4 regions of the Bacillus sp. OTU530 genome follow, and region 2 is predicted to be linked to each of the others. Evidence: riboswitches for the same ligand, from Rfam matches in the RefSeq annotation. Region 2 holds a riboswitch; each other region holds the start of a gene.

Region 1 (3,588 bases), on a different contig from region 2:
CTAGGCTCCATTTTTATTTTGTCTTCCTAGCCAGTATGAATCATATAATAAAAACCCTTTCCTATCGTGTGAAAGGGTTTTTATTATATGATGGATCCGTTAGTTTATCTTGCAGATGTATATCATTTGGTATATAATGTAAATACATACGTACGATTTACTTTTATTCCAATTCACATATTATCAAGCGTCGAAGGGGGATATGCACTACCTATGATGTTTTATAATGTGTGAATTCTTTATTTTTTTCTGGGAAAAATAAGAACAGCATATTATATTTATCTGTCAAGGAGGAACAATATAATGCAAGCAACAGGTAAAGTAAAATGGTTTAATGGCGAGAAGGGTTTTGGATTTATTGAAGTGCCGGACGGAAACGATGTATTTGTACATTTCTCTGCTATTCAAGGTGAAGGCTTTAAAACGCTTGAAGAAGGTCAAGAAGTAAGCTTTGAAATTGAGCAAGGCAATCGTGGACCGCAGGCAAAAAATGTTGTAAAGCTATAATTGACATCCAAAAAAGGCTGTTAACAGGTAACGTTAGCAGCCTTTTTTGTTCCTGCTTCCTGCAGGATCGAGCAATAGTCTACTACATCTCTTAAAGGAGGCAGCAAACTATGAACTGGGGTAAAAAGAAAGAGGCTTTTCAACAGGAACGGGAGCAAGTACCTGTTGCTGTGTGGGAATGTGAATCAGACGATTGCATAGGATGGATGAGAAAAAATTTTTCCTTTGGTGATCATCCCGATTGTCCACTATGCGGAATGAAGATGAAAAGTGGAGAGCGCTTGCTATATACGTTACCTGACTAATATTTGATAAAAGGCTAAGCTATTTCTTCATTACAGCTTGGCTTTTTATTTTACTCAAGATTTTGGCAGAGTCTTTAGTTTATCCAAGAAGGTAAAAATGGCGATAATCCCAATGTTGAGCAATTAAACAGAATACGGGGTGAGATGATGGAAATAGAAAGAGTAGCAAAAAAGTTGCAAAACCGTGTTCCTGATATTTTAGGGAATGAAGATTTTTCAAAGTTTGCGGTTCTCTTACCGCTCATCAAAAAAGAAAATGAAATTCACATTCTATTTGAAGTGAGGTCTCTCCAATTACGAAGGCAGCCTGGGGAAATTTGTTTTCCTGGCGGGAAAATAGATCAAACCGACCGGGATGCGGAATATACGGCAATACGGGAAACATCGGAGGAACTTGGGATATCCTTGGCAAGTATTACAAATGTATTTCCTTTAAATTATATGGTTTCTCCTTTTGGGACCATCATTTATCCGTATATAGGGTTCCTTGAGAACATAGAACAAATGCAGCCTAATCCTTCAGAGGTTGAAGAGATTTTTACAGTTCCTTTAGACGATTTACGGAATATCCAACCCGAAATTTATAAGCTTCATTTTAAAATAGAGCCTGAGGAGAGTTTTCCTTTTGATTCAATTGTCGGTGGTAAAAATTATAACTGGCAGGTGCGAGGTCTGGATGAATATTTTTATTACTACGAGGATCGTGTAATTTGGGGGTTAACGGCTAGAATTCTTGCACATTTCTTGGAAATATTGGATGAGAAGTGAGTCCGAGTCGGTAATTTTGAAAACTTTTTAAATTATTTCTTGAAAACTTGACATATTTAATCTATGATAGGAATTATTAAATCATAAAATGTTAGAAAATTACATATTTTGTTATAACTCAATAGGATAAGATGCCAGAAGGCTTAAAAGGGAATTCGGTGAGAGTCCGAAGCTGTCCCCGCAACTGTAAGTGTGGACGAAATGAGCAGACCACTATATAAGAATGCTTCTGTAAAAGAGGGGCTTATATGGGAAGGTTCAAAGTAGAGTGATACACAAGTCAGGAGACCTGTCTTATCTTATAAAGTTTCAATTTCTTCGGGGATGGAGAATGGGAAGCGACGATGCAAGGGACTGGTCTCTATTTGCCTTTTTGTGTCCACTTCATCCGCTCAAATTCCATTGGGCGGATTTTTTGCATTTTGTTAGCTCCTAGTTCTTATCGTTCGAATTGTTTTCCTAAAATTGTATTTTGGGATGGAAAGAAAAATTATATATGACTCGAGTTAGGTGCACAGCATGTGTTGTGTTTAAAAGGGAAGCACGGTTAAAATCCGTCACGGTACCCGCCACTGTATAGGGGAGTTTTTTTGCATATTATGTCACTGAGTTTGATTGGGAAGGCGCAAAAAAGCAAAGATCTGAAGTCAGGAGACCTGCCTAGCATGATTTGTTTCACGAAACCTACGGGCTTATAGGGGAAGTGCAATATCGCAGCATTTTTTCTTATGCGCATATTCTGCACCCCTATCTGATAGAGGTGCTTTTTTATTTTATTAGGATAAGAGGAGGCGTTAAGATGACAACTTGGAACTTACGGGGAACAAAGCATCATGTGCTGATTTGTAATGGAAGCAGTTGTATGAGAAAGGGCGGGGAGGAAGTTACAAATGCAGTTCGTGACGAGATTGCCGGTTTGGATTTAGATACGGTTGTACATACAACGAGAACACGCTGTAATGGGCGCTGCAAGGATGCTTGTGTGCTGATTGTATATCCAGAAGGGACTTGGTATCAGGCTGTTACGCCAGAGCTGGGGACGGAAATTGTAAGGCAGCATTTGGCTGGAGGACAGGTTATAGAAGATGCGATTATATATGAGTATAACGATGCTGGTTTTGTGGCACCAGAGCAAACAGACTGTATTGTTGGAGTATCAAAACCTGTAAAGGAGAAGATCTAAATGGAATTTGCTATATTAGCGATTTTGATAGCGATCCGATATGGCATGGATAGGGATCAGGCGACTGAGATTGGAACTTTTATTTCCGCCATATTTATCATGTTTGGACTTTTGTGGAGACCTATAAAGGCTAGACTTTGTCCTGTAATGGATTCTATCACAGGGGTGTATGGTCTTAGGGTTTGAGGATGTTTATGTTACTGAAATGCCGGAGGGAGGCGCTTAATGATGAAAGGAAAATTACTTGTAATTGGCTTTGGTCCAGGAAGCTTTGAACATATTACCGAACGGGCAAGAGAGGCACTACAGGAAAGTGATGTTATTATCGGCTACAAAACCTATGTGGACTTGATTGCAGGGTTATTAACAGGACAACAAATTGTCAGTACTGGTATGACAGAAGAAGTAAGTCGTGCTCAAGAAGCGGTGAAGCTAGCTGAGCAAGGCAAGAAGGTTGCTGTTATCTCAAGCGGTGATTCCGGTGTATACGGAATGGCAGGTCTTGTGTATGAGGTGTTAATTGAACAGGGATGGAAAAGGGAAACAGGCGTCGAGGTTGAAGTTGTACCGGGGATTTCTGCTATTAATTCTTGCGCTTCTTTATTAGGCGCTCCTGTGATGCATGATGCATGTACCATTAGCTTAAGTGACCACTTAACACCGTGGAGCATAATTGAAAAACGAATTGAGGCTGCAGCTGCAGCAGATTTTGTAGTTGCACTCTACAATCCGAAAAGCGGAAGAAGAACGAGGCAAATTGTAGAAGCGCAAAGAATTTTACTTCAGCATCGTTCTCCACAAACTCCTGTTGGATTAGTGAAAAGT
Region 2 (3,588 bases):
GCATGACTTTAAAAAGCGGAAGCCCTTTGGACATAACAAGGAAAATCGTCAAAGCCAAAATTGGGATAATTGCTACAATTACAAGTGATAGCTTTGCATCCTTTGTCACTGCCATGATCACCCCGCCAACAAACATAATCGGGGCGCTAAGCACCATCCGCATGAGCATCACAAGCACTTGCTGTACTTGCGTAATATCATTCGTTGTTCGGGTAATAAGGGAAGCTGTTCCTATCTTGTCAAATTCCTGAAGTGAAAATGCCTCAACACGTGAAAAAACCCGTTTGCGCAGCTGTTTGCCAAACCCCATTGCAGCCTTCGATGAAAAATAGCTGGCAACCACTGAGCAAGCTGCCCCAATCGCCGCAATGAGCAGCATAAGAGCGCCGATTCGCAAAATATAGTTCGTATCTCCTTTTACAACACCGGTATCAATAATATCTGACATTAATGTTGGCAAATAGAGATCAGACATGGACTGGATGAAGACAAGCACCAGCACTCCCGCAATCATCCCAGCAAATGGCCGTAACTGACGAAATAGTTTTAACAACGAGCATCCTCTCCGTTCTCTGTCGTTTCTGTATCTATCATCAATTCATACAATTGCTGGTGGAGTTCTAATAATGTGTGGATGGATTCCTCTGATAGTTGCGACAGGACACCCATCATTTTTTGATATACTCCATTTGGCTCATTATGCATAAGCAGTACTTGCTCTCTGCCAGCCTCAGTTAATTCAAGCTCTACCTCTCGACGATTTTCTTCTGGGATGCTGCGCTTTAGAAATCCTAGCGTTACCAAGCCATCGACACTTGTACTCAGCGTACTTTTCGGAAATAGCAACCGTTCGCCCAAACTCTTTTGCGAAATCACTTGTGCAGGGAACATTGCTTGTAAAATCAAAAACTGCGGCATACTCAAATTACTGTTTTTGATGCTCGCCTGCCCCCATCGTCCAAAGTTTCGTTGAATCCTCCAAAAAGATCGCAACACTTGAATGGTTTGTTCTAATTGTGGGTTATTTTCATTCATATGCTCCCTCTCTTCCTTGTTCATATTTGAACCATTCTAATAAAAACTGTTCTAAAAAGGATAATTAACCTAATGAATTAATTGTATATGTAACATCCAAAATATGCAAGGAAATAACGCTAGTTTGCTTATCTTCCCTTTCATTATTCTTGTAAGGATTCACTGCACAAACCGTGAAGATTATATGCTAAAAATCATTGTTGATGATATGTAACAATTAGCTTGCGAACCATATGTAACCATAGTTTATAATGAATGAAACGAATAAAAATATAAAAGTGCTCAAGACAGAATCTGTTACGAGATAATAGGGAAGTTGGTGAAAATCCAACGCAGCCCCCGCTACTGTAAACGTTAAAGAAAACTCGCCAATTGGCAAGCCCTGCTCCCTGGGCGAAGACAGAGGCGCAGCTCTACTTACACTGTATTCCTAAAACTTCTGGCTACGTCGCATTCACTTCTAGTTAGAAATTTATACCTTCCCACAGTGTGAAATAGCATTGCCCGGAAAGAAAGACAATCGGGTAGTTACGAAGCCAGGAGACCTGCTTTTATATACTAGTTCCAATTTCTTCGGTGGGAAGGAAAGGATTTCATACGTATATTGATAGAATCTCCCCATATTCTGTCAATATGCTTATTTGAAAACCTTAGCTTCAATGGTTAAGGTTTTTTGTATTACATACTCCTTTCACGCAAGAAGAGCATATCAGCTGCTATTAAGAAACTTATACCTTTCCGTACAAATACAAATAAGACTAGGTGGTGTTGAAGCTTTGTTTACTCATGAAGAAAAAGATGCGATTTATAAAGTAATAGAAAAGAGAAGAGATATTAGAAGTTTTCTCCCTGACGCGGTGCCGCAGGAAGCAGTGGCACGTATATTAGAAGCTGCGCATCATGCACCTTCGGTTGGATTTATGCAGCCTTGGAATTTTATTTTAATCCAATCGGATGAACTGAAAAATCGCTTAGCTTGGGCCGCAGATAAAGAAAGACGGGCACTTGCGATCCATTATGAACAAGATGAGCGGGCCGCAAAATTCCTTAATCTCAAAATTGAGGGCATGAAAGAGGCGCCTTTAACAATCTGCGTTACATGCGATCCTTCCCGGGGAGGCTCGCACGTACTAGGTCGTAATTCGATTCCTGAAACTGACATCATGTCAACCGCCTGTGCTATTCAAAATATGTGGTTAGCCGCTTGTGCTGAAGGGTTGGCGATGGGCTGGGTGAGCTTTTATAAAAAGTCGGATATTCGAGACATTTTAGAAATTCCTCCTCATATTGATCCAATAGCTTTAGTTTCTATTGGATACACGGACACATATCCGACAGCTCCTATTTTAGAAACAGCGAACTGGGAGAAAAGGCGGGCATTAGAGAAGCTTATCTTTCATGAAAAATGGGGACAGTAAAGAAAACTCGCCGGCTGGCAAGCCCTGCTCCCTGGCAAAGACAGAGACGTAGCCCTACTTATACTTTATCCCTAAAATTTCTCGCCACGTCGAGTTGGCTTCTAGCTAGAAATTTATACATTCTTAAATATGTAATACAAAAGCAAAACGGGTGTCTCAGCGTGGAGACACCCGTTTCTTTCTATTAATTATTAGGCAAACAATGCACCAATAATCGGATAGCGGAATGGACGGTCATCCAGCGCACGGATAATGCCCATAATCGGAGCAATCAATGCCATCAGTCCAAACACGATAAGAAATGGTATGCCAATCAAAATCCAAGAAAAGAATATTGAAATGGAAATCAATACACCCATAACAAGGTGAAAAATTACTGCCTGCAGCGATAAGCTTTTTACTTCTCGATTTGAGCTAAGAAAATATACGATAATAGGAACTAACACCGGTGCAAACCATGTGCTAGCATGAACAAGGATCTTAAGTCCCTTATGTTCCATTTGAGCTGAACTCCTTTTTAATTATATTTTGTTTTGCTATATTTTTATTATACAACAGTTCATAACTCAAGTTCATAAGACCTAAGACTGATTTTTTATCAATCACCTTAGTAATTTTTCATACCAGCTTGGATGAACGCGAAAGTGGAAAAGATTATTCCTTTAAAAGTCGATGTATTTTAAGTATAATTTAATTGAATAGTCAAAAATGTATACATTTTATATTTCTTCTACAGGAGATACAAATGAAATATGATTTTGTAAAATTAAATGAAATAATAGAGCTATCAAATGGTGGTCATATACTATATGTTTATGAAGATACAGAATGTTATGTAAACAATGCAGTGTCGTATATAGTTAGCGGTCTCGAGCAAAAACATCATCTATTGGTGGTAGATAATCGGGAACTATTACTACTTATTAATCAAAAACTGGAAAACATCCTTCCCGAGGAAAAGCTAGCCATGGTACATTACACAGATAACTTTGATTTTTATCAGATGCATGGAAATTTTGATGTGAAGAGCATTGTAAATCATTTTGAGCAAATATTAGAGCCTTTTTTCAAGAAAGACATCTCTATCCGTACATGGGCACATGTTGATTGGAAAGAACAAGATAATATAGCTTCC
Region 3 (3,588 bases), on a different contig from region 2:
TAGCATGATCTATGAATCTCTTGCATCCTTTATCCCTTTCCATGATGATTCATATTAGTGCTGGATAAAATTCTCTATATATAACAGTATTAATACAAGTCCTCCACCAGCCAATAAAAAGAAACTAAATACACTCATCTTTTTCTGTGCTTTTAATAACATCTCGTTCACGGTTACATACCCTAATGTTCCAATCGCAAGGCCCATGAGCATACCATTTAAATGAATATGGTCGCTTCTTAAGACAATGCCAAGTACAGTTCCGACTCCTAATACAAGTGATAGTAATGTAATCGTCAAAAGAAAATATATAATATGAAACCTGGTAAATAAGAAAGGTATCGCTAGCGCAAGCCCCTCTGGAATATGATGAATAACAGCAGCAAACAAAAAGGGTATTGCTGTGTCAAAGTTCTTCATGGATATACCGAATGCTACACCTGTTGGAACATTGTGGATATAGATTGCAAGCGATAAGAATAGAAAGGACCGCCACGCTTCACCTTCTCTTCCTTCTTGATGGTGCGAATGATGAAAATGCATATGAAGTAGTACCATCAACAAAATACCTATACTTCCCCCAAGAAAGAGTCCTGTCATCTCATACTCAGAAAGTGTCTCTGGGATGAGTTCAAAAGTAAGTAGCCCCGCCAACATTCCTCCGCAAAAGGCATACAAACTATACATTTGATTGGTCACCATACTTCGAGCTGTTATACCCACCGTTCCTCCTACTAACAACCCACCAAAGGCAAGTGCAGCTGTCATAATTGGTAACATTATGCTCTCCATCTAGGTGCCCTCCTTCCTATTCCACTTTTTCCATGTGTATGCCTAATTTTTTGAGAATAGTCATGCCACTCGCATAACAGAGATTTCTCTGTTGGTTGGATAAGTAGAATCTTGGAATTTTAACTGAGAATACAGGTAACAGGATGAACTTTGTGATAGTATTTCTAAAGAAGACAGTTCTTTTAACAAATTTTCTGAAAAGAAGTGTGAATGGACAAGGACAATTACTTTCCTCCTCTTGTCTCTATTTCTCCTTAGAAGGAAAACGAAGCGGACAAATCACAAAAATTCTAGAAGCAGAAGCGATTGGTTTGGTGGACATCGCGGTTCAAAGAAATAAACCGATTGTGTTAGAGGCATTGGATACAACCCTCTCCAAGTCTGCCGGCCGTTACCGCAATCGGAAGCAAAATCGAAGGATGAGCATGTTTGCCTATAAAAAGATGCAGGATAGCATTCACAGCCGAGCTGCTAAAATGGGAGTCACTGTGTTTGAAGTGAATCCTGCCTTCACAAGCCAGATTGGGAAGATGAAGTATATGAAACAGATGCATATTTCCATCCATCAAGCGGCGTCCTACGTCATTGGCAGGCGCGGCATGAACTTGAAGGAACAGGTGCCAAAGGTGTTGCGAACCTATACAGAACGTAAGGATGGGGAGCATCACTGGAAACAGTGGAGTGTGTTGACAAAAGCATTCAAAGCGCTTCGTCCACACATATTCTATCATGTATCGGGCCAATCTTATCCATTATTTAACAAGGAGATTTGTAACCATGGGCTGACACAAGCAGAACGTGATATTTTGCAGAAGTATGTGCCAAAAGTTTGGTTAGAAGAAAGGGAAGCCTGTTGAACGGCTCTGTATTTCGCTTCCTAGGAAGAGGATACAGAATCTCCCACCTTCGACCAACGGAAGTCCCCTTGTGGGAAAGGAGCGTTAGCGAGTAGGTGGGGGTAGTTCAATGTTCATGTGTCCAAATGACTGATTCTCCTGTGGAAGGACAGCTTGGGAATTTCTCTCCCTTCTGAAGAACCACATGTTCACCATCTGCATCTACATAATGACCTGATTCCATAACAGTTTCCCCAGTTCTATGGGAATGGCTTGCATGGGTCCAAGTTGTAGCGTGTCCAGTGGATGGACAATCTGGAAAAGTCTCTCCTTGTTTAAGTTCCTTTTTTTCTCCTGTTGCACAAATATAGGTACCAGGTTCCGACACAGTTTCTCCTGTATGGTGATGGTCAGTGAAGTGAGGCATAATCAATTCCTCCTTTTTATTTTTCTTACAACAGATAGTCTCTCACTGACAACTAAGAATATTCTTTTTACTGCCCTTACACACCTCTCCTTTCCGCGAAGGCTGTTTTGGTGTTTACAACCATAGGTTGGAATCATCGCGCTCTATCGTCTTCCTCAACGGTGTGGTTGAGTGACATAAATGATAGAAAACTCCTCAATTACAGTGGTGGAACCGTTCGTGACTTGCACCCGATTCCCTGTTCCCCCTTGTTTTCACAAGAGCACCTAGTTTGCTTACAATATGATGTTGTAACTGGATTACACTTATAAATCCTCAAAATTTGAAACTGAATTTTACATGTAGTAGCGATTCCTCTTCAATATCACACTATTTCAACTATTAGAATAAATTAGGTATTGCATAAAAGATGGTTTAGGGAATATTATTTGTATACAAGAAACTTTTAGGGGGAATTTTTTCTCTAAAAGTTGGTCTAGAACAAAACATATGCGTGTAGGAAAACATAGGGTGTCTGATATCTAGGAGGATTTATTCATGAATGAGAATACAGCTACAAAAGAACAATCTTCTATTAATAACACAACAATTCAATCTGCACAAGCGGTTCTAGGAGGAAAAACTCAAGGAATAAAAAGACTACTCCCTTTTCTAGGACCGGCGTTTGTGGCAGCCATTGCTTATATTGATCCAGGAAACTTTGCAACCAATATCGCTGGAGGATCAAAATATGGATACCTACTTTTATGGGTAGTGCTTGTTTCCAATTTAATGGCTATTTTAATTCAATCCATGTCAGCAAAGTTAGGAATTGCAACCGGTAAAAATCTTCCTGAAGTCGCCCGTCAGCAGTTTCCTAAACCTGTTTCGATTGGTCTATGGATCCAAGCCGAGTTGGTCGTCATGGCTACAGATCTTGCAGAATTTATTGGTGCATCCTTAGGCTTATACTTAATCTTCGGTATTCCTTTACTTCCGGCAGCATTGATTGCTGCAGTAGGGTCTTTTGCTATCCTTGAACTTCAGCGTCGAGGATTCCGTTCTCTTGAAGCAGGGATTACGGGTCTCCTTTTTATTGTTGTACTAGCATTTATCACTCAACTCTTTTTTGCCAAACCAGAGCTCGCTCCGATATTAAACGGGTTTCTTGTACCTCAATTTAAGGGTGTAGACAGTGTTTTATTGGCAGCTGGGATTCTCGGTGCAACGGTGATGCCACATGCTATTTACCTTCATTCTGCCCTAACGCAACGAAGAGTAGTTGGAACAACGGAGGAAGACCGGAGAAAGATTTTTCGTTTTGAATTTATTGATATTTTAATTGCGATGTTTATTGCGGGAGCCATTAATGCTAGTATGCTGATTGTAGCGGCAGCACTTTTCTTTAAAAACGGCTTACAGGTTCAAGATTTGGATGTTGCTTTTCAGCAGCTAGGTCACTTAGTTGGTCCGGTTTCATCCATTCTCTTTGGGGTTAGTCTCCTTGCTTCTGGTTTATCTAGTTCATCGGTAGGGACAATGTCTGGTGATATT
Region 4 (3,588 bases), on a different contig from region 2:
CCGCCTAAAATCACATCCACTTTACTGTCTTCAAGATATTGTTTCGCAATATCACTTTGAGCGCTTCGATTCGCAACGTGCGCACCGAAAGCAGCTGGAGTCGCGTCTGTTACTTGGCTTGTCGTAACGAGCCCCGTTGCCTTCCCAGCCTTCTCTGCCGTCTCTAAAACAGTTTGAACAGGCTTTCCATTCATATCCACGCCAACTGCACCATTATAACTTTTTACACCTGAAGCCATTGCCGTTGCGGCTGCAGCAGAGTCCGTTACAAATGAACTTCCTGAAGCGGTACGAGCCATTCCTGCATACGGCATATCTTCCATAGCAAGTTTACCATTCACTCCAACTGTAGCTAGGCGAATTGCATCACGAGCGGCAGTTCCCATACCATCGCCAACAAAAACAATTACATTTTTAGCCTTTCCACTATTTGACTCATTAGCAGCTTGTACATCTGATTTAGACGCATTACCGAAAATTAATGCAGTCATCGCTGCAACTGATAACACAGCTGTGCCTACTAAACGTTTTTTCATGTTTACACCCTCATCTTTAATTTTAATTTTGAAGTAAGTTGCTAATATAATCGTAGATTATATATGTTAAATGTAGTTAAGGAGGGTATTAAAAATATGTAAAATACTTTGAACTGAATACAATCACAGGAAAATCATGCTATGAAATCGAATATGTTTTCAAAAGTGGACACAGTCGAATAGGAGGGCAGGAAAAAGTCACCTTTTTGCGGAAATACATTAACGTAGAAAACGGGAGGGAATATGCGACATCTTACACGCTCTTAGGGCTACTAAACTCGGAAAACATCGCTACGTAGACACTACATCAAAAAAAGAGGGGGAATGGACTCCTTATCTAGGACTCCATGAACTGTGTTTACCCTTGTTAGCGGAGAAAAAACGCTGCTCCAGCAAATTAGGTATGAAATTCTGATGATTACATGTATAATCAAGTTACAACATTATATTGTAAGCAAACTAGGTGCCCTTGTAAAAGCAAGGGGTAACAGGGAATCGGGTGCAAATCCCGAGCGGTCCCGCCACTGTAATTGAGGAGCTCTTTATCATTATGTCACTCAGCTATGTAGTTGGGGAAGACGATAGAGAGTGATGATGCAAAAGCCAGGAGACCTACCTAGGTTGTAACACCAAAGCAGCCTTCGCGGAAAGGAGAGGTGTACGAAAATGAAACGACAATCGTATTCTGCCATTTTGTCGTTTATTTGCACGTACCCATACATCCTCAATCTGTCATAGGTTGAGGATTTTTTATGTTGTACTTTTTATTTTTAGAAAAGGGAGGAATTTTTGAATGGAAACTGTATCACTTTTTTTACTTGTTTTTGTATTGGGGCTTCGACATGGATTGGATGCGGATCATCTTGCTTTTATTGATGGACAAACCCGTTATAATTGGCGAATGGGCAGTCCGTTTGCACGTTGGGTAGGTACACTATTCTCATTTGGCCACGGGGGAATGGTAGCTGTGACGGCTGGTATTTTGGGAATGGTGATGAAGAATTTTACATTCCCAGCTTATTTTGATAATTTTGCATCGTGGGTATCGATTATTTCTTTATTCCTCATTGGCACATTAAATACGTATAATCTATTACGTACGAGAAATAACAACGAAGAGTTTCAACTAAGCGGGCTAAAGGGAAAGTTTATTCCAAAAGTTGCGAAGGGAACAACGAATCCCTTTCTTATTATTTTAGTAGGGGCTTTATTTGCCTTAGCTGCCGAAACGGTAAGTCAAACAGCTGTCTGGTCCATGGCAGCAAGTAACACAGGTAAATATACCCCCTTACTTTTAGGCCTTGTTTTTATGTTTGGCATGATGATTACAGATACAATTGATTCCATGATTGTCCACAAAATGGTGAATCAATCAAGCAAACTTGGGCAAGCTGCTTCAAGAATAATGGGATGGGTAATTGTCGTCTTAGCGTACGGAGTTTCCTTCTATCTGGCATTTACCTTCTTTAACCCTTGGGCAGAACTCGATTTTGAAATTGTGGGAATCATTCTTTTCACTTTCTTAGTTGCTACATTTATCTTTATAAGCGTTCGGTCTAAGAGACAAAAAGTTGAAATAAATACTATGAATTAATAAATCAATGGCTCCTTTTCAGGGAGCCTTTGATTTTGTTCAGAAAGCCATGATTTTCTGAACATAGAAACCTAGTCAAAGTAGATGAATCAAATTTTTTAAAAAGATTCGCCGATTGGCGAGTCAAGTTTATACCATTTTTAAAACGGCACGGAAACGGGCTTGACCGGATATCATGTACTCATATGCTTCGTTCACCCGCTCGAGACTAAATGTTTCAATACTTGGGCGTACACCAGTTAATGCACTGAAATTCAAGGTATCTTCAGAATCCTTCGCATGGCCGCTATACCAACCTTCTACTGAACGTCGATAAAGAAGGAGCTGTAGAGGAGACACTTCGATTGGTTCACCCGATGCCGCTGCAATGAGGAGTTTACCGTTTTGAGACAGCCCATCGACAAGAGCAGAAATCGCCTTACTATTAGGAGCAGTGGTCAAAATCACGCGCGCTCCTAATAGTTTATTCAGCTCTTCTGTAACATTAGATATCTCTGTATTAATATAAACGTGAGCTCCGAGTTGACGTACAAGCTGTTCTTTCTCTTTCCCGTGGGAGAGGGCAACGGTTTTGAAGCCCAATTTATTCGCAAATTGGACGCCCAAATGTCCTAATCCCCCCATACCTTGAATCGCGACAACATCTCCACCCCTTGCGCCGCTGTTTCGTAGTGCGTTATACGTTGTGACCCCTGCACAAAGAAGGGGCGCAGCTTCTATAGAAGACAATTCATTTGGAATCAAAGCCAAAGCTTCTTGGGGAGCTACCATATACTCCGCATAACCGCCATCGTACGAAATACCGCAAGTCTGACGATTTACACAGTTCGCAAAATCTCCTTCACGGCAAACATTACATGTAAAACAATGACCTCCATGCCAGCCAACACCGACTCGCTGACCTGCACGCCACGTCGTAACTTCTTCACCAATTTTATCAATGTAACCAGCTACTTCATGACCCGGAATGCGTGGATACTGAATACCAGGGATCAATCCTTCTTTTACCATTTCATCACTGTGACAGACACCGCAGGCTTCTACTTTAATCCGTACCTGTCCACGACCCGGCTCTGGAATTTCCCTATTCACGAGTTCAAACTTTCCACCAGCAGTGGAGATTTGGGCTGCTTTCATTAGTACCGCCATACTTACACATCCTTTTTTTATTATCATTTTAAGGCCATCATCCATTATGGTTTGAGTTATAAATGATTAATTTGAAAAATGCTTATAAATGGCATGGAAAACTTCTTTAGAATTTTGAATTTGCTCAAGGGGGACACTGTATGATAAGCGGAAGTACCCTCTTCGCCCAAATTGGCTCCCAGGAACCGTAAGAACTTTAAATTTCTTAGCTACTTCAACACAAAATTCTATATCATCCTCAATTGGAGCTTTTGGAAAAACAAAAAAGCCTCCCTGAGGATCAATAAACTCAAAACCAGCTCCCCTTAA

Evidence for each region. Region 2 has a riboswitch for cobalamin ahead of bluB (5,6-dimethylbenzimidazole synthase). Riboswitches for the same ligand answer to the same signal wherever they lie in the genome.
Region 1: it holds a riboswitch for cobalamin, as region 2 does, so the genes downstream of both, AAHB12_RS16265 ((2Fe-2S) ferredoxin domain-containing protein) here and bluB (5,6-dimethylbenzimidazole synthase) in region 2, are expected to answer to the same signal.
Region 3: it holds a riboswitch for cobalamin, as region 2 does, so the genes downstream of both, AAHB12_RS27145 (hypothetical protein) here and bluB (5,6-dimethylbenzimidazole synthase) in region 2, are expected to answer to the same signal.
Region 4: it holds a riboswitch for cobalamin, as region 2 does, so the genes downstream of both, AAHB12_RS24110 (HoxN/HupN/NixA family nickel/cobalt transporter) here and bluB (5,6-dimethylbenzimidazole synthase) in region 2, are expected to answer to the same signal.

Annotation. Positions count from the first base shown of each region.
Region 1 covers NZ_JASATP010000020.1:78,112-81,699, forward strand. The annotation lists tRNA gene AAHB12_RS16245 (tRNA-Ala) at 1-10, shown strand, start outside; gene cspD (cold-shock protein CspD) at 304-507, shown strand; gene AAHB12_RS16255 (cold-inducible protein YdjO-related protein) at 618-812, shown strand; gene AAHB12_RS16260 (NUDIX hydrolase) at 960-1,580, shown strand; cobalamin riboswitch at 1,693-1,891, shown strand; cobalamin riboswitch at 2,072-2,258, shown strand; gene AAHB12_RS16265 ((2Fe-2S) ferredoxin domain-containing protein) at 2,380-2,763, shown strand; gene cobJ (precorrin-3B C(17)-methyltransferase) at 2,992-3,588, shown strand, end outside.
Region 2 covers NZ_JASATP010000017.1:22,611-26,198, reverse strand. The annotation lists gene AAHB12_RS14155 (ABC transporter ATP-binding protein) at 1-553, opposite strand, end outside; gene AAHB12_RS14150 (MarR family winged helix-turn-helix transcriptional regulator) at 547-1,035, opposite strand; cobalamin riboswitch at 1,295-1,602, shown strand; gene bluB (5,6-dimethylbenzimidazole synthase) at 1,812-2,453, shown strand; gene AAHB12_RS14140 (DUF4870 domain-containing protein) at 2,645-2,953, opposite strand; gene AAHB12_RS14135 (MEDS domain-containing protein) at 3,199-3,588, shown strand, end outside.
Region 3 covers NZ_JASATP010000061.1:1,302-4,889, reverse strand. The annotation lists gene AAHB12_RS27160 (PCYCGC motif-containing (lipo)protein) at 1-43, opposite strand, end outside; gene AAHB12_RS27155 (ZIP family metal transporter) at 55-792, opposite strand; gene AAHB12_RS27150 (IS200/IS605 family accessory protein TnpB-related protein) at 945-1,649, shown strand; gene AAHB12_RS27145 (hypothetical protein) at 1,756-2,055, opposite strand; cobalamin riboswitch at 2,071-2,341, opposite strand; gene AAHB12_RS27140 (Nramp family divalent metal transporter) at 2,593-3,588, shown strand, end outside.
Region 4 covers NZ_JASATP010000045.1:13,424-17,011, forward strand. The annotation lists gene AAHB12_RS24105 (alkaline phosphatase) at 1-536, opposite strand, end outside; cobalamin riboswitch at 981-1,170, shown strand; gene AAHB12_RS24110 (HoxN/HupN/NixA family nickel/cobalt transporter) at 1,330-2,130, shown strand; gene AAHB12_RS24115 (alcohol dehydrogenase) at 2,260-3,279, opposite strand; gene AAHB12_RS24120 (pyridoxal phosphate-dependent aminotransferase) at 3,346-3,588, opposite strand, start outside.